DNA from 4 places in the Pantoea trifolii genome. Region 1 is predicted to be linked to each of the others. Evidence: predicted binding sites of a transcription regulator. Region 1 holds the regulator's gene; each other region holds the start of a gene.
What was found. Region 1 encodes Fur, which represses iron uptake genes when iron is present. Its sites were predicted from a motif close to ATAATAATGAGAACNACTATCAA; they were not measured.
Positions count from the first base shown of each region.

Region 2: the regulator Fur is predicted to act here: its motif matches at 1,347-1,369, upstream of NQH49_RS21985 (TonB-dependent siderophore receptor).
Region 3: the regulator Fur is predicted to act here: its motif matches at 2,799-2,821, upstream of NQH49_RS02505 (isochorismate synthase).
Region 4: the regulator Fur is predicted to act here: its motif matches at 3,891-3,913, upstream of NQH49_RS07990 (TonB-dependent siderophore receptor).

Region 1 covers NZ_JANIET010000001.1:1,251,219-1,257,235, reverse strand. The annotation lists gene pgm (phosphoglucomutase (alpha-D-glucose-1,6-bisphosphate-dependent)) at 1-1,214, opposite strand, end outside; gene seqA (replication initiation negative regulator SeqA) at 1,239-1,778, opposite strand; gene ybfF (esterase) at 2,027-2,791, shown strand; gene ybfE (LexA regulated protein) at 2,959-3,234, shown strand; gene fldA (flavodoxin FldA) at 3,372-3,902, shown strand; gene fur (ferric iron uptake transcriptional regulator) at 4,257-4,706, shown strand; gene NQH49_RS05745 (hypothetical protein) at 4,765-5,160, opposite strand; gene glnS (glutamine--tRNA ligase) at 5,395-6,017, opposite strand, start outside.
Region 2 covers NZ_JANIET010000002.1:547,814-553,830, forward strand. The annotation lists gene NQH49_RS21980 (ABC transporter substrate-binding protein) at 1-893, opposite strand, end outside; gene NQH49_RS21985 (TonB-dependent siderophore receptor) at 1,426-3,597, shown strand; gene NQH49_RS21990 (alpha/beta fold hydrolase) at 3,638-4,552, opposite strand; gene NQH49_RS21995 (DMT family transporter) at 4,721-5,638, shown strand; gene NQH49_RS22000 (MurR/RpiR family transcriptional regulator) at 5,641-6,017, opposite strand, start outside.
Region 3 covers NZ_JANIET010000001.1:562,208-568,224, forward strand. The annotation lists gene NQH49_RS02500 ((2,3-dihydroxybenzoyl)adenylate synthase) at 1-1,579, opposite strand, end outside; gene NQH49_RS02505 (isochorismate synthase) at 1,590-2,771, opposite strand; gene fepB (Fe2+-enterobactin ABC transporter substrate-binding protein) at 2,948-3,913, shown strand; gene entS (enterobactin transporter EntS) at 3,908-5,158, opposite strand; gene fepD (Fe(3+)-siderophore ABC transporter permease) at 5,300-6,017, shown strand, end outside.
Region 4 covers NZ_JANIET010000001.1:1,714,239-1,720,255, forward strand. The annotation lists gene NQH49_RS07975 (FGGY family carbohydrate kinase) at 1-478, shown strand, start outside; gene NQH49_RS07980 (flagellar brake protein) at 546-1,280, opposite strand; gene NQH49_RS07985 (GlsB/YeaQ/YmgE family stress response membrane protein) at 1,465-1,713, shown strand; gene NQH49_RS07990 (TonB-dependent siderophore receptor) at 1,777-3,876, opposite strand; gene treA (alpha,alpha-trehalase TreA) at 4,108-5,787, opposite strand; gene ghrA (glyoxylate/hydroxypyruvate reductase GhrA) at 5,996-6,017, shown strand, end outside.

The sequences.
Region 1 (6,017 bases):
CAGGCTGAGCCATCGAAACGCAGGAAGGATGCGCCCGCGCTCTCTTCACCGCCGAAACCGAAGCTGCCATCGAACAGACCATCAACGAACCATTTGAACCCAACCGGTACTTCTACCAGCTTGCGGCCAATGTCGTTGACGACGCGGTCGATCATTGCGCTGGAAACCAGAGTTTTACCAACAGCAACCTCTTTGCCCCACTGTGGACGATGCTGGAACAGGTAGTTGATCGCCACCGCCAGATAGTGGTTCGGATTCATCAGACCCGCAGGCGTGACGATGCCATGGCGGTCGTAATCGGGATCGTTACCAAAGGCCAGGTCGAATTTGTCTTTGTATGCCAGCAAGCCGGCCATCGCGCATTCAGATGAGCAGTCCATACGCACCACACCATCTTTATCCAGATGCATGAAGCGGAAAGTCTGGTCGATCGCATCGTTAACGATGGTCAGATCCAGCTTGTAGTGCTCAGCAATGCGCTGCCAGTAAGCAATACCGGAGCCGCCTAATGGATCGACGCCAATTTTCAGGCCGGCTTTCTGGATGGCGGCGAAGTCAATCACCTGCGCCAGACCTTCAACATACGGCTGGATCAGATCCTGCTCAACGATGTGACCGCTCGCCCATGCCTGATCCAGCGGCAGACGTTTCACGTCTTTCAGCTCGCCTTTGATCAGCTGGTTAGCGCGATCTTCCACCACTTTGGTGACGTTGGTATCAGCCGGGCCACCGTTTGGCGGATTATATTTGATACCGCCATCTTCCGGTGGGTTGTGCGAAGGCGTGATAACAATGCCGTCCGCCTGCGCGCCGCCGCGTTTGTTGTGCTCAAGAATCGCATTAGAGATAGCAGGCGTTGGCGTATAGCCGTTGTCCTGCTGCACAATCACGTCCACGCCGTTAGCGGCCAGCACTTCCAGCACCGACAGAATCGCCGGCTCAGACAGCGCATGCGTGTCTTTACCGACGTAGCATGGACCGGTGATGCCATTCTTTTTGCGCTCTTCAGCAATCGCCTGCGCGATCGCCAAAATGTGCTGTTCGTTGAAGCTTTGGCGTCCCGCGCTGCCGCGGTGGCCTGAAGTGCCAAATTTCACCGCATGATCCGGATTCGCCACATCGGGCTTCAGGACGTAATACTGCGAGGTTAATTGTGCAACGTTAATCAAATCGCTCTGCTGGGCAGGCTGCCCGGCACGGGGGTGATTGGCCATTGGCGCTTCTCCCTGACGCTTCAGTTAAATGGTGCCGCGAACTTTCTCTGTCAGTTCCTGTGGGAACTGCATAGCCAGCATGATGTGTTCCACCATGCTGCATTTGCGACCTGTATTGGTATTCGTGATCACCCAGTACGGCGTGCCGGGAACGTGCTTCGGCTTGGTATGGGTGCCATTTTGCAGCAGCGTGTGCTCGTCGCCCGCAAAGTAGACGCGGGTACGGCCCTGCAGCGAGGCAGTCGCTTCAGCAAACGCCGCCGGATCAAGACGATAGAGCGTTGACAGTACCAACATGAAGCGGTTAACCGCCTTATTCTGCTCGGCATATTCATCGGAGAGCAGCAGCTCACGTACCGCACGGACGCGATCCTGAGGACGCGCTTCGCGGCTGGCAGGTTGCGCTTCTTTCACTGATACACCAGCGGCAGGCGCAGCAGGTGCGCCCTGTCCAGCGGTGAACTTCAACATGCGGCGCAAAATATCAGAGGCGCTTTCACCAATGTGCTGCGTGTGGCTGGCAATATAACGGTAGAGTTCTTCGTCAACTTCAATCGTTTTCATCTTTTTCCGTACGATTCTGGCAAATGACAGAACCACGCATTAATGCAACGGCCTTAGCAAAATCCAGTCGTGCAAAACGTGAGCGGGTTCTAACATAAGGATTATAAAGTTAAATCCGTGGCAGCCGATAGCGTTGGCAACGTTTCCAGGCAAAAGTCGGAATATGCCCTAATGCCTTCCGGCCTGACTGCTGGACAGGTGAATCCATGATAACCTAAGCCAAGGTCACAACCGTAAGAACTTTAGCCATGATTTTGAACGCCCGTCTGCAAACTGAACAATCTGCCCCCGACGCCACACCGATTCTATTGATCCATGGTCTTTTTGGCAGCCTTGATAACCTTGGCGTGCTGGCGCGTGGGGTGCGTGACGCACGTCCGACGCTGCAGGTTGATGTGCGCAACCACGGCTTGTCGGCACGCAGCGATGAGATGAATTATCACGTGATGGCGCAGGACATCGTCGAAACGCTGGATGCGCACCATATCGATCGCGCGGGTGTGATAGGACACTCGATGGGCGGCAAAATCGCCATGGCGCTCAGTGCCATCGCGCCGGAACGTATCGAAAAAATGGTGATGATCGATATCGCGCCCGTTGATTACCAAACGCGCCGCCATGACGAAATTTTTGCCGCTATTCGGGCCGTGAGCGCCGCGGGCGTCACGCGCCGCAGCGAAGCCGCTGAAGTAATGCGTCAGCATATTGATGAAGAAGGCGTGATCCAGTTCATCCTCAAATCTTTCGCAGAGGGCGAATGGCGCTTTAATGTGCCGGTGCTGTGGGATAACTACAGCACCATTTCCGGCTGGGAAGAGATTCCTGCGTGGCCGCATCCGGCACTGTTTATCCGCGGCGGCGACTCGCCTTATCTGGATAATCAGCATCGCGATGCGCTGCTGCGTCAGTTCCCGCAGGCGCATGCACATGTGATCAGCGGCGCTGGACATTGGGTGCACGCCGAGAAACCCGATGCGGTGTTACGCGCCGTTCGGCGTTTTTTTAACCTGTAAAAGCAAAAGCTTGCCGCTTGCGCTTTAGGGTTGGCGTCAGGGAAGGCGCTGGAGTATGATGTCGCGCTAAAAATTTGCCACGGATATTTTTTCACCGTGGTCGGGCCGATAATGTTTTAATCGCGCAGCGCCTTTCCGCCGTTCGCGCCCACTCAGTTTTACAAACCATGGCAAAAGAACAGACAGACCGCACGACGCTTGATCTCTTCGCAGACGAGCGGCGTCCTGGTCGCCCGAAAACCAGCCCGCTGACGCGTGATGAACAGTTACGCATCAACAAACGCAACCAGCTCAAGCGCGATAAAGTGCGTGGGCTGCGTCGTGTTGAGCTGAAGATGTCGAGCGAGGCGGTTGACGCGCTCAGCACGCTGGCCGATCAGCAAAACATCAGTCGCAGCGAATTGATTGAACAAATGCTGCTGGCACAGCTCAAACTGTCTTAACGCGCGAAGACCGCACGCTGGAACACAAAGTCACGGCTTTACAAGTTCCGCACTTTTTACCGGTCTGCTATTATTCGCATAACTGTGCAGTCAACTGACTTACTTTCACAATCAGGATTCAAGAGGTTACCTAACCCATGGCAATCGTAGGCATTTTCTTCGGCAGCGATACCGGCAACACTGAAAACATTGCAAAGATGATCCAGAAACAACTGGGTAAAGATGTCGCCGAAGTGCATGACATTGCTAAGAGCACCAAAGAAGATCTCGATGCGTTCGACATCCTGCTGCTGGGCATTCCAACCTGGTATTACGGCGAAGCGCAGTGCGACTGGGATGATTTCTTCCCGACGCTGGAAGAGATTGATTTCAATGGCAAGCTGGTAGCGCTGTTTGGTTGTGGCGATCAGGAGGATTACGCCGAATACTTCTGTGACGCGATGGGCACCATCCGTGACATCATCGAGCCTAACGGTGCGGTGATTGTGGGTCACTGGCCAACCGAAGGCTATCACTTCGAAGCCTCTAAAGGCCTCGCCGATGACAAAAACTTCCTCGGTCTGGCAATTGATGAAGATCGTCAACCAGAATTGACCAACGAACGTGTTGAGAAATGGGTGAAGCAGATCTTCGACGAGTTGCAGCTGAAAGAGATTATTGAAGCTTAATTCCCTGCTCTGCCCGATGTGCGCGCTGCCTCACATCGGGCAACGGAATTTCCTATAAAAATAATAGCTACGGTTTTTTAACTTTTCCCCGCAAATCTGTAGAATACCCGCAATGGTCATCCGCTTATTCCTCTGGCAGTAGAATGAGGCTGAGTGAAATGGAATCCAAAACCCAAGCGTCCTGAAGACATTAGTGACGTTATCCTTACAACCTTTGGTGATTAAGGACGTTGCCTTGGTTTTCATTTCACTGCTTGAGTTCTATAATGAGACGCAAATGAGAATGCGCGTTGACCTAAACATTCAAGGCCCCTGCGCCGCAAGTGACTAGCAAAGTAACAGGACAATATCCGCATGACTGACAACAACTCCGCATTGAAGAAGGCTGGCCTGAAAGTCACGCTACCCAGACTGAAAATTCTGGAAGTGCTTCAGGGACCCGGCCCCGAGTCCCATCACGTCAGTGCGGAAGATTTGTATAAGCGCCTGATCGATATGGGCGAAGAGATTGGTCTGGCAACGGTTTATCGCGTTCTTAACCAGTTTGACGACGCGGGCATCGTAACCCGTCATAACTTTGAAGGCGGTAAGTCTGTCTTCGAACTGACTCAGCAACATCATCACGATCATTTGATCTGCCTGGATTGTGGCAAAGTTATCGAATTCAGCGATGAATCAATCGAAACGCGTCAGCGTGAAATTGCTACTCGCCACGGCATCAAGCTTAGCAACCACAGCCTGTACCTGTATGGTCACTGTGCTCTGGGAGACTGCCGCGAAGACGATACGCTCCACGATAAGTAATTGAGTGTGCTATGCAGTATAAAAAAACCGGCTTAAGCCGGTTTTTTTATATCTGAAATCAGGCAACGAGCGTTTCCTGCAAGTAGCGCCAGCGCGGAATGGCGGTGCTGCAATCCAGCACCGCCAGAGAAATGCGGCTCTGATTGGTGCCATTCATCATCTGCAATTCACGATACTGAATCGTGACTTCCTCACTTTGCTGCGAAATGATGGCGTGCTCACTGGTGGCAATTCGCATCCCTTCACGCTGTCCCTGCAACTGGCGAAACAGTGTTTCCATCTCATTAAGATCAAGCTGTTTACCCTGTGGCGTGACCATTTTGAAGTCGGGATGAAAGTACGACAAGAACAGATCAATGCTGTCATCACTGCCTTCTGCCTGATTAAAAATACGTTCGATAAGCTGATGTAAAACCACCACGCTATGTTTGGCTTCCAGGGCGAGACTTGTCATTTTTTATCCTTTGATTACCCGCAGAGCAACGGCTGAGAGCGCATAGCCTACCTGAAAAAAAGTTTTTCACACTGGCAAATGGTTTAATTTTGCTAAAGTCAGAATAGTCGCAAATAAGGAATTAATGGCTAATTGCAGGGAGCAGCATAAAAGGTCGTATCTGGTTAAATCGAGACAATAAAAAAGGGCGATTGCTCGCCCTTTCATGATCATATCGTGCTTGCGACAAAAATATTAATCGCCGATTTTTGCCCAGGTATCACGTAAACCAACGGTGCGGTTAAACACCAGTTTGGATGGCTGTGAATAGACGCTATCCGCACAGAAATAGCCTTCACGTTCAAACTGGTACGGCGCCATTGGATCGGCTGCACGCAAACCTGGCTCCACGAAGCCCTGTTTGATTTCCAGTGAGTTCGGGTTGATGGTGGTGAGGAAATCCTCCGCCGCGCCCGGATTTGGCACACTGAAAAGACGATCGTACAGGCGGAATTCCGCTGGCAGCGCGTGAATCGCAGAAACCCAATGGATAACGCCTTTCACTTTGCGGCCATCGGCCGGATCTTTGCTCAGCGTATCAACGTCGCAGGTACAATAGATGCAAGTGATATTGCCCTCATCATCCTTCGCTACTCGCTCGGCACGGATCACGTATGCATTACGCAGACGCACTTCTTTGCCCAGTACCAGACGTTTGTACTGCTTGTTGGCTTCTTCACGGAAATCCGCGCGATCGATCCACACTTCACGACTGAATGGCACTTCACGCGTGCCCATCTCCGGTTTATTCGGATGATTCGGCATGCTGATGATCTCTTCGTGACCGGCAGGCAGGTTCTCGATCACCACTTTAAGCG
Region 2 (6,017 bases), on a different contig from region 1:
TGAAAGATTTCCTGATTGCGTTTGGCTTCTTTAACAGCGCCAAAGCCGATGCCCCAGTTGTCGAGGATCTTGTTATAGCTGCCATCTTTGATCAGCGAGTTCAGCGCGGCTTGTACGGCGGGCTCCAGCGCAGAATCTTTCGGGAACGCAACGGAGACTGGCGCATCGTGTACGGTGATTTCGCCGCTCATGGTCAGCGGTTTGATCACTTTCACCTGCCACAGCAAGCCTTCATACGGGCCAAGGAACATCGGCACGCGACCGCTTACCACCGCCTGCACACCAGCTGGACGATCCGGGAATACTGAAACTTTGATTGGCTTTTTACCGGCCGCTTCACAGGCTTTGCTGGCGTCTTCAAGGCGCGTGACCTGCGTGGTACCGGAACCGGCACCCACTTCTTTACCGCATACGTCAGCCAGTTCTTTGAATGGTGCGATGTTGGCATCTTTACGCGCGATAATGCCGAGGCGGCTGGCATCGTAGTAACCGACGAAGTCGATGATTTTGGCACGCGCTGGCGTGGCATTGATGTTGGAGAGCGCCACATCGTAACGACCGGTTTTCAGGCCAGGAATGATGTTGTCGAATCCGCCGGTGTCGCGCCACTGAACCTGGATTCCCAAGCGTTCGCCCACGGCATTCATGATATCGATTTCACGACCGGCCAAGGTTTTGTTGTCTTCTTTATAGAAGGTGGTTGGCGGCGTGTTGGGGTTGGTTCCGGCAACAATGTAGCCACGTTTCACCACATCCGCCGGCAGCAAACTTTTCAGCGCGGGATCGGCCTGCACGTGGATTGAGCTGTCAGTTGGGACGGATTCATCGGCGGCGAACGCGGTGTGTGCACTCAGCGCGAGCGCAAGAATTGTCATGCCTTTGGCGAATTTCACTGGAACCTTTCTCCTGATTTATAAAAAGTTTCCCCACAGGGAAAAGGCGTTGAGGTAGCGATGGTTTTGTCTCCTGACTCACCTCACGCGAAAGGCGCGTGGCGGAAGGAATTGTCATCCTCAGAACGTCCCGCTGAACATTCTCTGGAAGATAGATAACAATCACAAATGCGAAAAAAACATATCTATTGCCGAAATATGGCAATAGCCGCAAGCACGGTTGCAAGGCGGGATTTCCGCACCAGTTTGGCATCCAAGACTCAACAGAATTCAGAATTTGCTAATGAATCAATAGCCTGCTTATCCAATATTCATCGATACATTTCTTCTTACTCATAACGGATTCATCTAAGCAATTTAGGCGTTCCCTTCCCCGCAACGCGTACCCCGCAACGGAAAATCCTTTGTAAAGGTTTGTATTGTCAGGCTTGTTGCCGTCTCGCTGAATAGACAATGAGAAACGTTATCATTATCATGCGCATTTACTTACAATTGTTAACTTAACAGGGAGAAAACTTAAGTGAATGTAACCATGCGTGGCAAAAAGCGTCCAATTGCGCTTTTTTTAGCGGGAATGCTAACGTCGCCAGCCTTTGCAGCTGAAACCACAGAAAAGCTGGCTGACGATGAATCAATGATCGTCACCGCCGAGCAGGAGCTCAAACAGCAACCGGGCGTGTCCACCATTACGGCTGAAGACATCAAGAAAAATCCCCCTGTTAACGATCTCTCCGACATCATCCGCAAAATGCCCGGCGTAAACCTCACCGGTAACGGTGCCAGCGGCAGCCGCGGCAATAATCGTCAAATTGATATCCGTGGCATGGGCCCGGAAAACACCTTGATAATGATCGACGGCGTGCCGGTTTCTTCACGTAACTCAGTGCGTTACAGCTGGCGCGGCGAGCGTGATTCACGTGGCGATACCAATTGGGTGCCAGCGGAAATGGTGGAGCGCATTGAAGTGATTCGTGGCCCAGCCGCTGCACGTTACGGTTCTGGCGCGGCAGGCGGCGTGGTGAATATCATTACCAAGCGTCCAACCAATGACTGGCACGGCTCGCTGTCGCTCTACACCAGCCAGCCGGAAAACGATAAAGAAGGCGATACGCGACGCGCTAACTTCAATCTCAGCGGCCCGCTGGCCGGTGATGCCTTGACCATGCGTCTGTACGGCAATATTAACCGTACCGATGCCGATGCGTTCGATATCAACACCGCCGAAAACGGTTCTTACGCGGCGGGCCGTGAAGGCGTGCGCAATAAAGACATCAATACCGTGCTGTCGTGGAAAATCACGCCGCTACAAATTGTCGACTTCTCTTACGGCTACAGCCGTCAGGGCAACATTTACGCCGGTGATACGCAAAACAGTAACAGCAACGCCAGCACCGACGGTTTAGTCGAATCGCTGTACGGCGATGAAACGAACCGCATGTATCGCCAAACCTACGGCATTGCGCACAACGGAATCTGGGATTGGGGAACCTCGAAGCTCAACTTCAACTACGAGAAAACCAATAACACGCGTCTGCAGGAAGGCACTGCTGGTCGTACCGAAGGGATGATCAACAGCGATACGTACGCTACCAGCCGTTTGGAAAGCTATCGCGCGGGCGGAGAGATCAACTTCCCGTTGCAGCTGCTGGTTGATCAAACCGTGACGCTGGGCGCGGAGTGGAACCGCGACGAGCTGAACGATCCGGCATCAATGCTGGCGTCCAACGCGAGCGGCGTCAATCTGCCAGGCAGCTCTGGCGATCCGTCGCAGCGCAGCAGTAAGAACAGCGCTACCATCAGTTCTCTGTTCTTCGAAGACAACATTGCTGCCACCGATACCACCGAAGTGATCCCAGGCCTGCGCTTTGATTATCACGATCAGTTTGGTGCCAACTGGAGCCCAAGCCTGAACGTTTCACAAGGGTTAGGCGACTACTTCACCCTGAAAGCCGGTATTGCGCGGGTGTTTAAAGCGCCGAACCTCTATCAGTCAACGCCGGGTTATCTGCTCTCGACGCGTGGCAACGGCTGCCCGATTGGTCTCAGCCAATGTTATCTGCTGGGTAACGACGATCTCGATGCCGAAACCAGCGTCAACAAAGAGATTGGTCTGGAATTCAGCAACGAAGGCTACGTCGCGGGCATCACCTGGTTCCGCAATGACTACAAAAACAAAATTGTGTCGGGCACCGAGCCGGTGTATTCCAGCACGCGCCCGGTTTATAACGTATTGCGCTGGGAAAACGGCGGAAAAGCAATTGTGGAAGGCCTGGAAGGTAATCTGACCATTCCTTTAATTGCCGATACGCTGGAATGGCGCTCCAACGCTACCTACATGTTCCGCTCCGAAAGTAAGGAGACCGGCAATCCGCTGTCCGTGATCCCGGAATTCACCATCAACTCGCAGCTGGAGTGGCAGGCGACGCAGGATCTCAGCGCCAACATCAACTGGACGCAGTATGGCCGCCAGAAACCGCGTCAAAATGCAGAGACCAATATCGATACCTCGAACATGACAACGCAGGAAATCAGCCCGTATTCGGTGTTTGGTCTGAACCTAAATTACGACATCAGCAAAAACCTGCGCGCCAATGCCGGTATCAACAACCTATTTGATAAACGCATTTACCGCGAGAATTCAGGTGCGTCGACCTATAACGAGCCGGGCCGAGCATATTATGCCGGTGTGACGATGTCGTTTTGATTGAGCTGGGTTTTGGTCGCCATGAATGGCGACCCTACGTTTAATTAAAAAACTCGTGCAGCGCATCGGCCAGCGCCTGCGGTTGCTCATCCGGGATGAAGTGACCGCAGTGCGCTATTTTAATTCCCGTCACATCCGCCGCGAAATCGTGCAACGGCAACGCCATATCCGGAATCGAACCCTGATCGGCGCTGATCGCCAGTAACGGCAAGGCTAATTTACCGCGTTCACGAAGCAACGTTCGGTTTTGCGCCGCCGAAATCGTCACTTCACGATAAGTGGCCATTCCGGCGCGTATTGCGCCCTTCTGCTGTAACAAACGGGTATATTCCGCCATGTCTTCATCGCCAAACACCATCGGGCTGGCCGCTTTGCGTTTCAGGAACCACTCGAGGTAGATTGCTTCGCGCCCTTCTATTAATGCTTCCGGCAAATCCGGTAAGAGATGAAACGCGAAATGCCAGGTTTTCCACGCTTTATCCGGCGTGGCGGGCAGCGATTCTGGCAAAGTGACACCAGGAATTCCGGCATCGAGCAGCGCCAGCTTTTTCACCTGATCGCTAAACAACGTGGCATACGGCCAGGCAACCCACGCGCCGACATCATGCGCAGCGAGGTAATAGCTTGTATGCCCTAACTGCTGCATCAAGCCCTGCACTTTCTGCGCCAGCGATGTGGTGTCGTAGCCGCTGAGCGGTTTGTCCGAGTCGCCCTGGCCGGGTAAATCTGGCGCGATAATGAAATAGCGATCGCTCAGCAGCGCCATCACCTGCCGCCAGGCAAACCAGCTTTGTGGAAATCCTGCCAGTAAAAGTAATGAATCCCCGTTGGCATTGCCGCCGCTGACGTAATGCAAACGCACGCCGTCAACGGTGGCGTAATGATGGGAAAATCCGTCTAACGCGTTGAATGGCTGCGTCCAGCCCGGCGCGTGCTTGATAACTGATGCTGGCATTTTCGCTCTCCGCATATTTAGGAAATGATCAATTCCTAAATACTACCTGATGATCACAACATAAGAAAAATTTTCTGCACAGCGACATCGGTCGCCATTAATGGAGACCCTACGGAGTGGGTTGTTTGCTATTCTGTGCGCGACTCTTTCTTAACAATTGTGAAACCTATGCGAACATCGGATCTGTTGCGGCTGTTAATTTTAGCGGCGATTTGGGGTGCCAGTTTTCTGTTTATGCGCATTGCGGTTCCGGCGCTGGGCGCGGTGAATACCGCATTTTTACGCGTATTCTGCGGCATGTTGGGTTTACTGATCATCATGGCGGTGATGCGCATTCCGCGCCGCTTTAACGGCAAATTGGGCTGGGCGATGTTGCTGGGCGTTATCAACTCGGCGATTCCATTCCTGATGTACTGCCTCGCGGCACGCGTGTTGCCGGCGGGTTATTCGGCGATTCTCAACGCCACTACGCCGTTGATGGGTGTGATTATTGGCGCGGCCTTCTTCGACGAAAAGCTAACAGTTAATAAAGTTATCGGCATGATCGCCGGATTCAGTGGAATTATTGTCATCAGTACCACCGGAGAAGCGCATCTCAGCAGCACGTTAATTGGCGGAATATTAGCCTGTTTGATCGCTACCGCCTGTTATGGTTTTGCCGGTTTCCTGACCAAGCGCTGGATCGGTGCACGTGGCGGTCTTGATGCCACCAAAGTCGCCTTTGGTTCCCAACTTGGCGCGTCAGTCTTTCTGCTGCCGATCTTTGCTTTTAGCGCACCGCAAACGTCAGCGGCAAGTTGGCAAATTCCTGAAGTCTGGGCCAGCATTCTGGCGATTGGGTTTATCTGCACCGCGCTGGCTTACATCATCTACTTTCGCCTGCTCGCCGATATTGGTCCGCTGCGCACGCTGACCGTGACATTTATGATCCCGCCGTTTGGCATTTTATGGGGCTGGTTAGTGCTGGGTGAAGAGATCAATCAGGGCTTTATTAGCGGTTCGCTGCTGATTGTCTGCGCGGTATGGCTGGTCACCAGCAACGGCTTCGGCAAACGCGCCGCTGTAAACAACAGCGCCAGCAAATAGCCTTACTTTTTGCCGGATGGCTTCAGCGATCGATTGAGGTCCTGAATACGCTTCATGGTTTTCACCGTACGCGATGAGGTCGCGGAAGCCACCGACAAAATCAGCATCTCCAGACACACCAGCACCGTTCCGTGCAGCGGCATGCGACCATTCTCGCCGCCGCGCGGCACGTTGATAATCACATCCGCCTGTTTAGCGAAAGCTGAATCCAGCGCATTAGTCAGCAAAATCACCGGCATGCCAAGACGTTTCGCCTCTTTCAGTGCGGTGATGCCTTCACGGTGCGCCGACTTCTGCGCCATCATAATCAGCACATCACCACGCTGCAGCCCAATCAACTGTTCCGCCAGCGCAATACCGGAGCGATTGAGCGTCACCG
Region 3 (6,017 bases), 690 kb from region 1:
AACGTTTTTTATCCACCTTGCCGACAGGCGTCAGCGGCAGGGCATCTACGCAGGTAATACGGTCAGGTAATTTGAACTCGGCCACGCCCAGTTCGCGCAGGTGACGACGCAGCGCCACTGCTTTAATCGGTTGGCTGGCGACAATAAAGGCGCAGCTCTTTTCACCCATCAGTTCGTCGTTCATTGACACCAGCGCGGCGTGGATCACATCCGGATGGCGCTGCAGCAGGTTTTCGATCTCTTCTGCGGCGATCTTCTCGCCACCGCGATTGATCTGATCCTTTTCGCGCCCTTGCACGGTGATGTAGCCCTGAGCGTCGATCTCAATCAGATCGCCCGAACAGTAATACCCGTTGGCGTCGAAGCTGGCGGCGTTATGTTCCGGGCTCTTGTAGTAGCCTCGGAAGGTGTAAGGGCCGCGCGTCATCAGGCGGCCGATGGTGCCGGTTGGCAACGCGTTGCCATGTTCATCGGCGACCCACACTTCATCATCTTCAGAGATCGGGCGGCCTTGCGTGGTGAGAATGATGTTCTCATCGTCGCCAAAGCGGGTGTAGTTCACCAGACCTTCAGCCATGCCGAACACCTGCTGCAGCTGACAGCCAATTTCACGCTGAATACGTGCCGCCAGGGTTTCGCCCAGTTTGGCACCGCCCACCTGAATACGCTGCAGCGAGGCCAGCTGTGTATTGCTGCCCCATTCCTGAATCGCCTGTAACCACAAGCTCACCGCCGGCGGCACCAAACCGGTATCGGTGACCTGATGCTTCTCGATCAGCGGGAAGCAGAGCGTGGCGCTGGGATCGGCGGCCAGAATTACCTGACCACCGGCATAAAATACGCCGAGCGAGCCCGGTGAGCTCATCGCGAAGTTATGCGGTGCGGGCAGGGCGATGAGATAGCGCGTATCGGCGGTCACCTGACAGATCTCATCACTGGCGCGAATGCTGTAGTAATAGTCGTTGTGGGTGCGCGGAATCAGCTTCGGCGTGCCGGTACTGCCGCCAGAGAGCTGGAAAAATGCCACTTCATCGGCGGCGGTTGGCGTGGCGACGAAATCTCCCGCAGCTTCCGCCATCAAGGATTCCAGCGTGTTTTCCGGCTGGTTGTCATTGCGCAGAATCACCTGCTGCAGAGAAGGCTGCGCATCGCATAGCGTGCTGATAAAGCTATCGTCAGCAAACAGCGCGTGAGTGCGATCGGCAATCAGCAGCTTAGGTTCGATCTGCGCCGCATAGGCGCTCAGCTCGGTACGCTGATGGCTGAACAGCGCAAATACCGACGCCACGCCGAGCTTAAACAGCGCAAATACCGTGACATAAAAATCAGCCACGTTGCCAAGCTGCACCAGCGCCGTATCGCCGTTTTGGAGGCCACGACGCTGCAGCGCGGCGGCCAGATTGCTGCTCAGCACATCCATTTCGCGATAGCTGATCTGACGATCGCCATCAATCACCGCGATGGCATCATTGTGCTGATGACGCACCAGAATGTCGGTCATCGGCACATCCAGCCAGTAACCTTTTTCACGGTAGCGCGCAGCCAGATCGTCCGGCCAGCGAGTATAGGGAATGCTCATGCTCTTTCCTTTATTGCAGTCCAAAGGCGCGCAACATGGTGTCCAGCTTCACGCCGGTTTCACGCCACTCTGATTCGGGTTGGGAGTCGGCGACAATGCCCGCGCCAGCAAACAGGCGTACGCGCGTACCCTGCACGGTGCCGCAGCGGATGGTGACCACCCATTCGCCATTGCCTTCGCTATCGCACCAGCCGACGATGCCGCCAAACAGTTGACGATCAAAAGGTTCCAGCTGCTGAATGAGCTGCTGCGCGCGCTGATGCGGGAAGCCGCTCAGTGCTGGCGTTGGATGCAGCAGGCAGGCCAGCGACAGCGCATTTTCGCGCTCATCCTGCACTTCACCGTCAATTTGCGTGGCGAGATGCCACAGCGTGGCGGTGGTGATCAGCGATGGAATAGTTGGCACCGACAGCAAACGGCTGCGCGGCTGCAGGGTGTCGCGCATCGCATCGGTCACCAGTTTGTGCTCGTGACGATCTTTACCGGAGTCCATCAGCGTATCGCCTGCTGCACGATCCTGTTGAGCATCGTCGTGATTACGCCGCGCCGAGCCCGCCAGCGGGCAAGAGCTAAAATCGCGCCCCTGTTTGCGCAGCATCAGCTCCGGACTGGCGCCAATCAGCGCACCGCCTTGCGGCAGCGGCAGATGGAAATGGTAGCTGTTGGGGTTCTGCGCAATCACGCGCTGCATCAGTGCGGCGGTATCAACCGGCTGTTCGGTGACGATATCCATCAGACGCGACAGCACCACTTTATCCAGATCGCCGCGCTGCGTGGCCGCCACCGAATCGGCCACCATGGTGGTAAATACGTCGTGGTCCGGTATCGCTGCGCGACGACGCACCTGCGGCAGATCGCTGACGTTTTGCGGCAGCGCGCTTTGCAGGTCGGCGCGGTTAAACGTCTGATAGGTTTCAGGAATAAACAGCGCAGCCGGTTGGCTGACGTCAAACGGGATCGCGCCGACCAGAATCGGATTGTCGATGCCCTGTTTTTTTGCCGCGGCAAAATGCTGACGCAGCTGTTGTTGGAAATCACCGTCCAGCGACGCGGCGTCTGCTACCGGCGCGGTAATGGTGGTATAGCATCCTTGCGTTGCCAAACTACGCCACGGCGAGGTAAAGAGGAAACCACGGCTTAGCGCGGAATAATCCTTCAGCCAGGCATTTTCAAACGTGGAAGATTCCACCATAATTTTCACCTATAAATGATAAGATTATTAAGAATGATTATCATTTTTATTATGGGCCTGTAACCTACGTCGATTGGGCAAAGGTGTCAATCCATTCGCGGGATTTCAGCTGCGTTTAAACGTAATCAGGCGCTGACGCTAAGCAGGGCAATATGCTAAAAAGTGGACCAAAACTTATGAATAAATGCGGTTTTTGGGGCATTGCAGCCCTTATATGTGTTTTCCAGATTTTCACCAGCATCGCCCACGCTGAACAAGGTTGGCCGCGCACCGTGCAGGGCGCCAACGGGTCAATCACTCTTGATCACGCGCCGCAGCGCATTGTCTCGACCAGCGTCACGCTGACCGGCTCGCTGCTGGCCATTGATGCACCGGTCATCGCGTCCGGCGCAACCGCACCAAACAGTCGTCTTGCCGACGATCAGGGTTTCTTCCGTCAGTGGAGCGATGTTGCTAAAAAGCAGCATCTGCAACGTCTGTACATCGGTGAACCCAATGCCGAAGCGGTTGCTGCGCAAGCGCCGGATCTGATCATCGTCAGCGCTACCGGCAACGATTCTGCTATTAAACTCGCCGAACAGTTCTCGGCTATTGCACCGACGCTGGTGGTCAATTACGACGACAAAAGCTGGCAGGATGTTGTGACGCTGTTAGGCCAGGCTTCAGGTCACGAAGCGCAGGCGGCGCAGCGCATTAAAGCTTTCGACGATCGCGAAGCGGCACTGAAAAAAGCCATCACGCTGCCACCGCAACCGGTTTCCGCCATGGTGTGGAACGGTGGCGGGCGCGCGGTCAATCTGTGGACCACAGCCTCGGCGCAGGGCAAGCTGCTGGAACAACTTGGCTTCACCCTGGCAACGCCACCGGCGACGGTTGAGCAGGGCCACAGCATGGGGCAGCGCAAAGACATCATTCAACTGTCGGGTGAAAACGTTGCCAGCGGGCTGAACGGTAAAACCTTCCTGCTGTTTGCCGCTGACGATAAAACCACGCAATCGGTGTTAGGCAATCCGTTCCTTGCGCAAAACGCTGCCGTGCAGAACAAACAGGTGTACGAGCTGGGCGTCGATTCTTTCCGTCTCGATTACTACAGCGCCAGCAATCTGCTAGCGCGTCTGGAAAAGCTGTTCGTTAAATCATGATGCCTGTTCCGCCAGCTCCGGTGCTGGCGGATGGTAACGACGTAAACGGCCCATCACCAACCACATCGCTATGCCCAGTAGCGCCGCCGCAAAGCCAAACACGGCGGCGGCCTGCGGTGGCAGCAGCCATGAACCCATTGCGCCAATCACCGCCGCACCAATCGCATCGCCGGTCACGTTCTGCGCGGTCCACAAGCCGTTGATACGGCCTAACAGATGATCCGGCGTTAATGCCTGAATCATCGCGTACTGCACCAGACTGTTGATGGCGCTGAAGTAGCCGAAGGCGACTAAACAGGCGAGTGCCAGCGGCAGATTCGGCATCAGGCTAAACAAACCCAGCGCGATAAACGCCGCAATCGCGCTGCCGAGCACCAGCTGTCCGGGACGCGCGGCGTGTTTCAGTCTACCGCTGGTGAATGCGCCGATAGCCGCACCAAGCGGCACGGCAGCGTACATCAGGCCAAGCTGGTCCGCGCTTACTGACCAATGCGGCGCGAGGGATGGATAGAGCACGCGCACCGCGCTGGCCAGCGTCACTAATGCGCCAATCAGCGCCACCATGCCGACAATCGGGCTGGCGAAAAGAAACTGCACGCCAGCGGCGAGGGATTTCAGCGGATGTTCACGCGGCTGCGGCGGAGGCGGCAACGTCGGCAATTTCAGCAGCGTTAACACGGTAAGCAAAGTGCCGAAGGCGGCGAGGGCGTAGTTCCAGGTTATGCCGCCATGCGCAATCACCAGACCGGCAATCGCTGGCGATAAAATCGAGCCGAAGCGCACCGTCAACATGGTGATCGCGCCCGCCTGCATAATGTTTTCCCTGCCGACCAGCGCGGGCGTCGCCGCCAGCAGCGCGGTCACGCCAATCGCGCCGAAAAAGCCATCCCAGAAACCGAGCAGATAAACCGCGATCAAAGAGGGTTCTGGCAGCGCGGCGTTGGTGGCCAGCGCGATAAAACCTAAGCCGCAGGTGGATCGGGCAAACAGAATCAGCTTTTTGCGTTCATGGCGATCCGCCAATACGCCGCCGGTGAGCAGGCCGATAAACATGCCCGCAGCGGCCAGCGTCACCGCCAATCCCACCAGCAGCGGTGAATTTGTCAGGTGCTGAATCTGCACCGGCACCGCCACGGCGAGCATGCCGAGTGCGACAATCGAGATAAAACGCGCGATAAACACCGCGCGAAAAGCCGGATGGGTTTTCAGCAGCGAGAGATCGATAAAGTGGGAAGATTTGTTCATGTGTTCGCCTTATTGCACCAATTTTCCTCATCGTCCGCGAGGCGAGTCATGGTAACATAGCTAAACGCGAGTAATAACGATAACCATTATCAAGTTACATCGCGCATGCGACGACGTTGAACAGTGAAGGTTTAGAACGCTATGCGCCAGATTCGTGCATTAGCAGGCTCAGGGATTCTGCTCTTGCTCCTCATCGCGCTCAGCTTAATGCTGGGGGCAAAATCGATACCGCTTCCCGATGTTTATCATTCGCTTACCACCTCCTGTAACAGCGCGGAGTGCGTCATTGTGCGTGACGCGCGCCTGCCGCGTACGCTGGCCGGTTTGCTGGCGGGCGTGGCGCTGGGTCTCGCCGGTGCGTTAATGCAGAGCCTGACGCGCAATCCGCTGGCCGATCCCGGCATCCTTGGCGTTAACGCCGGAGCCGGTTTCGCGGTGGTGATTGGCATTGCGCTGTTCGGTGCGGACTCGCCGGTGGATTGGCTCGGCTTCGCCTTTGGCGGCGCGCTGCTGGCTTCAGTGCTGGTAGCGATGACCGGCGCGATTGGCGGCGGGCGCGTTAATCCGGTGCGTCTGACGCTGGCCGGCGTAGCGCTGGGCGCGGTGCTGGATGGATTAACTTCTGGCCTGTCGCTGCTTAATCCTGACATCTACGATCATCTGCGCTTCTGGCACAGCGGCTCGCTGGATATTCGCACCTTCTCCACGCTGCGCACGCTGTTTCCGGCGGTGCTGATCGGCAGCATGGTGGCCATTGCGCTGTCGCAGGCGCTGAACAGTTTGAGTATGGGCGGCGACATGGCGACCGCGCTCGGTACGCGGGTGGCGCGCACCCAACTGCTTGGCCTGCTGGCGATTG
Region 4 (6,017 bases), 460 kb from region 1:
GGGCATCTATTTTGTACCGGCGCTCTCTGGCCTCGGCGCGCCCTGGTGGGACTTGAAAGCGCGCGGCATGGTGTGTGGTTTGACCGATGCGGCAACGCCGGAAGTGCTGGCGCGCGTGGCGTTGGAATCGATCACTTTCCAGATCGCCGATGTGTTTTTCGCCATGGAGCAGGCCAGCGGCGTACAACTTCCTGCGCTGTGCGTGGATGGCAGCGCCACGGAAAACGGCTGGTTGATGCAGATGCAGGCCGATGTGTTGCAGCGGCCACTGAAACGCGTACCGACGCCCGAAGTTTCAGCGCTGGGCGCCGCGCTATTAGCGGGCCGCAGCTTAGGCTGGTGGCAGCAGGGCAGTGAGATGCAGGCGTTACAGGGCGGCAGCGTGATCACGCCGCGTGAAGATCAGGCGAAAAGCATGCAGGAGAATTATCACGGCTGGCTGGATGCGGTGGCGCGTTGCCGTTATCAGCCGCATTGATGGGTGCGGTTTTGTGCAAATCTGGGGGGAGTGGTCGCCATGAATGGCGACCCTACGAATGATGGACTTACTGGAAACGGTTGGCTTTATCACGCGCCAGACGTTCCAGCGCAAAAATCACCTGCTGCAGCTGGCGTTCCTGAATCGGCTCGATGGCGGTAAAGCGGAAGCTGAGGCGCGGAGTGGCGCGGGTTTCATTCTTGCTGGTCACTACGGTGCGTTCACCAATGTGCAGCAGCTGTGCTGTCACCTCGAAGTGACCGTATTCAGCCAAATCCACGCGCAGCTTTTTAAAGGTATCGCCGCGATTAAGGCCTTCTGGCAGCGCTTCGTCCAGCAGCACGCCCACGCCACCCAATGACAGGTCCTGCAGGCGGAAGCGCGCAGTGCTGCCATCCGGCCACTGGCTGTGGCAATAAAAAACCGGCTCCAGCGGCGCATTGACGCGGAAGAACTCACGGCGTTGAATCTGCCACACCAGTTCGGGTAGCGACGCAGCAAAAGCGGGCAAGCCTTCAAATTCGATACGCTGTAAACCGATTAAGCTACATTCGACTTTGGCACCGTGCGTTTCGGCAAAGATATTCACTTCACCACTTTGCAGCGCTAAATCGTTATCCAGCGCATTGCTGCCAAGGTCAAAGATCACCTGATCTTCATCGGCTGACAGCATGCGGCTGATAAACTGACCGCGCGAAAAATTCACCATCAACGGGGTTTGAGAACGCAACAGATCCTTCATCACGCCCAAAACCGCTAACGTGCCTCGCTTGAGGTATTGTTCTTTATCGGCTTCTCCCACGTCCTGCTCCACTTATCCGATTGTTATTCACGACTGACAATGCTGTTCGTCAGTTATCGGCGTGGCTGCGCTAACCTTTAGTTAGCTAACGATTATTTACTGCGGCAAGTTGCGAGGCAGATCATAAAATCCCGTCTATACTAGAGGCGGTGAACACATTGATTAATAACGTAAGGAGCAGTACATGGGTATTCTTTCATGGATTATTTTTGGTCTGATTGCCGGGATTATCGCGAAGTGGATTATGCCGGGTAAAGATGGCGGCGGCTTTATCATCACCGTGGTTCTGGGTGTGGTAGGTGCGGTTGTCGGTGGCTGGATCAGTACCCTGTTTGGTTTCGGTAAAGTTGACGGTTTCAACTTCGGTAGCTTCGTGGTGGCCGTGATCGGTGCCATTGTGGTGCTGTGGATTTACCGTAAAGTACGAAGTTAACAGCATAGCGATTTGATGAAATCCGCCATCCCGTAAAAGGATGGCGGATTTTTTTATGCCTGATTAAAAGTCGTAGCCCACCGTAGCCATGACCGTACGCTCGGCACCGCGATAGCAGTAACCGGTGCCGTAACAGGCGGCCAGATACGTCTTATCGGTCAGGTTGTTGGCATTCACCTGCAGCCAGGCGCCTTTCAGCTGTGAGTTCCATGCGCCAAGATCGGCGCGAACCGACGCATCAAACAGCGTCACGGATGGCAGACGTGTGGTGTTCTCGTTATCCGCCCACTGTTTGCCGATATAGCGCACACCGGCGCCAGCGCTCAAGCCGTAGTCAAACTGATAATGTCCCCACAACGATGCCATGCTATTCGGCGTGACATATGGCGTATGGCCATCGTTACCGTCCACCGAATCTTTAAAGCGCAGATGATTCAGCGTGTAGCCGGCGATGGTGCTAAAACGCGACGTCAGCTGATTACGCGCCTCAAGTTCAATGCCCTGCGAATGCACTTTACCCGACGGCGTGTAAGTGCCGTCCAGCACGTTACGGTTGGCGACATCGTCCTGGGTCAAATCGTACAGCGCGATTGAGTACATATCGCGCGTGCCCAGCGGCTGATATTTCACGCCCGCTTCATACTGCTCTGAGGTGGTCGGTTTTAGCTGATTGCCGAAAGGATCGGTCAAGGAAGCCGGCGTTATTGCCTGGCTCCAGCTGACATAAGGCGAGATGCCGTTCTCGAAGGCATACAGCAGCGCGGCGCGGCCGCTGATGTGATCGTCCTGACGACGGCTGGTGCCGTTTTCCGACACAATGCGGTCATAACGTCCCGACAAATCCAGATGCCAGCGATCAAGCTGCAACTCATCCTGCAGATATAAACCGGTTTGATAGTAGCGGCGCGTCTGCGATGTCCAGTCGAAGTCCGGCATGATGCCCACTTCTTCGCCGCTCCACGCATTCAGCGCGCTGGCGGCACCGCTGGCTTTGGTGATGTCATTTTTATAGCGATGGTATTCCGCGCCCAGCGTCACGCGATGCTGCACCGCGCCGGTAGCAAAATCGGCCTGCAAGCGGTTGTCATTCGCCCATGCGCTCAGTGATGAACGCTCGCCGGAGTAGTAGCGGTTCAGCAGGTCAGGATTCGTTGCGTTCCAGCCAATCTGATAAACCTGATCGAGATCGGTATTCGAGTGGCTGTAACTGCCGGTGGAGTACACCGACCAGACTTCGTTGAAGCGATGTGAGAAGTCATAGCTGTAAATCTGCTCGCGACGTTTGAACTGATCGAGCGAACTGTCGCCTTCGTAGAAACTGTCGCTCAACTTGCGGCCGTTATGGCTGTAAAGCGTGCCTTCCGCCGGTACCGAACCGTGATAGCCGCCTGAGGGATCTTTCTGCAGGTAGGCGCGCAGCACTAAGTTGGTATCTTCACTTGGCTGCCACATCAGCTGTGGCGAAATCGCATATTTCTCTTCGCGGGTGTGATCGTACTGCGTATCACTGTTGCGCGTGATGCCGGTTAAGCGAAATGCCCACTGATCGTTGATGGCGTTGGAGTAATCAAAGGCAGCGCTGTTGGTGGCGTTGGTGCCGCTCGACAGGCGGAAGTGGCCCTCTTCGGCAAACTGCGGACGCTTGCTCACCATGTTCACTAATCCGCCCGGCACCGTTTGGCCGTAAAGCGCGGAGGAGGGACCTTTGATCACATCAATGCGATCAAGGAACCAGTTGTCCACCTGCAGGATGTTGAAGCTGCCGCCGTCACTCATCACGCGCAGGCCATCGAGGAAGGTGTTGTCGACATCGCCGCCGTGGAAACCACGCAGCGCGATGGTGTCGTAACGCGTGGCGGCCCCGCCGAAGTTGGTGAACACCCCTGGCGTGTAACCCAGCGCCTGGTTGAGATCCTGCGCGCCCTGATCTTCCATCTGCTGACGTGTCACTACCGAGATTGACTGCGGCGTGGTAATCAGCGGTTGATCGCTTTTGCTGGCGCCGCTGCTGCGCGTGGCGAGATAGCCCTGCGTCGGCGAGGTGGCGCTCTCTTGCGGTTGCGCCGTGACGACGAGCGACTCTTCGGCGAAGCTTGCAGCGGGTAAAGCCAGCGCAAGCGTGCACAAAACGCGGCCACGGTTAAGGGTAAACAGCGAGGTCATGAGAGGTTCCTGATATTTTAATGGGAATAGCTATCGATATTAGATTGAGAATTATTATCTTTTGTGGCGGATGTTTCAAGATGTGAGGTTGTTGTAAATGGGGTGTGAGGAAAATGCACAGGCAGGACGAAATTCGATATGAGGCTGTAGGGTGCGCATTAATGCGCGCATCGGTTAATGGTCGCCATAAATGGCGACCCTGCGACGGCTACGTATTGACCAGGAAAAACGTTACTTCGCGCTACTCAAAACCGGCATATTCGGGATATCGCCGGCGTTATTACAGGTTTTGTCTTTCGGACAGTACTTATCCAGCAGCTTCAGCGTCACGCCGTTGGTCCAGCCGAAGCCATCCTGCAGCGGATATTCGCCACCGCCACCGCCACCCAACTGCGCGCCTTCAACCACATATTTCTCGACCAGCTTATGCTCCTTGTCGTAGGTGGCCTGCACGTTCTGCAGGAAGCGCTGACCAATCTGCTGCGCCAGTTTCGGCTGTTTGTAATGCTCAAGACCTTCCACCGCCACCCATTGCAGCGGCGCCCAGCCGTTTGGCGCATCCCATTGCTGGCCGTTATTCACCGTGGTGGTCACCAGACCGCCCGGTTTCAGTAGCTGTTTTTCAACAGCGGAAGCGGTGCGCTCAGCTTGCTTATCGCTAGCCACCTGCATATAGAGCGGGAACAGCGTGGCGGCGGTCAGCTGCGAATGAACCTGCTTCTTCTGGAAATCGTAATCGGCGTACCAGCCTTTTTTGTCATCCCAAAGATAGCGATTGATCGCCGCCTGACGTTTTTCGGCATCCGCCGCGAACTGTTTGGCTTTGTCATCCTGCTTATCCAGTTTGGACGCTTTAGACAATGTCTGTTCGAGGTGGAAAATCAGGCTGTTGAGATCGACCGGCGCCAGTTGCGTGGTACGAATCGACGCCAGATTGTGCGCATCAGTGAACCAGCGCGAACTGAAATCCCAGCCTGATGCCGCGCCTGCACGCAAATCGCGATAAACCTGCTGCTTATTACGCTCCGGCGCTTTATTCGCGGTGTTAACGTCATCAAGCCAGGATTCGGTACGCGGCGCATCACGATCGTCCCAGTAACGGTTAAGCAGCGTACCGTCGCTGAGTTTAATCACGCGTTTGCTGGCCTGGCCGGCCGCCACTTTGTCGCTGTCCGCCATCCAGTAATCGTACTCTTTCTGCAGCTGCGGCAGGTATTGGCGATAGACATCGTCGCCTTTGTGCGTTGCCAGCAGGTCAACCATCAGGCTAAAGAACGGCGGCTGCGAGCGGCTGAGATAGTAGCTGCGGTTACCGTTGGGGATATGGCCATATTTATCGAGTTCGGTGGCGAAGTTATCCACCATATCCTCCACGCGATCCCAGTGACCGCTCTCCGCCAGGCCGAGCATGGTGAAGTAGCTGTCCCAGTAATAGACTTCGCGGAACCGGCCGCCCGGCACCACATAAGGTTTTGGCAGCGGCAGCAGCGAATCATACTGGCTGGCACTTTGCGCGGTACGTGTCAGCACCGGCCACAAACCGTTGATGTGCTCGCGCAGGCTTTGCCCGGCGGGCGGCACATATTTGTCTCCCTCTTTTGGCAGCGTAAAATTGCTGTCGACAAAATGCTTGAGATCGAAGTTGCGCTGGTTTTTCTGCATCTGCCAGTCGGCCAGAATCGAAGAGGGATTGGATTTCGGCACCGCGTCGGCGAAGGTTTTCTGGTCCGGATAAAATTTCGCCTGCTGCACCGCATTGAAAAGCGGTCCCAGACGCACATCTGGCGGCTGCGGCTGGTTGCTGAGCATGCGGCTTTGGTCATCGGCGTGCGCGGCGCTGGCAGCGGCCAGCAACGCGGCGCTGAGTAAAAAGGTCAGACGCGCGGGCGTGAATACGGCATTTTTTATCATCGGTTTTTCTCCTTGTCCGAAAAAGTGGTGTGCTAACGCATTGACCACCCGAACAACTTTAGTCGTAATCGCACCGCTTAGCCTCGTACAGCGGTGGAAATGTGAAGCGCCCGGAATTAATCACGCGAGAAATTGCATCAAGGCTAAGGTTTTTGCTTGCCCTGCACAGCTATTTGCCTGAGGCTGAAGCAAAAAAAAGGAGAGTCGAATGGAGATTATCTGGTATCACC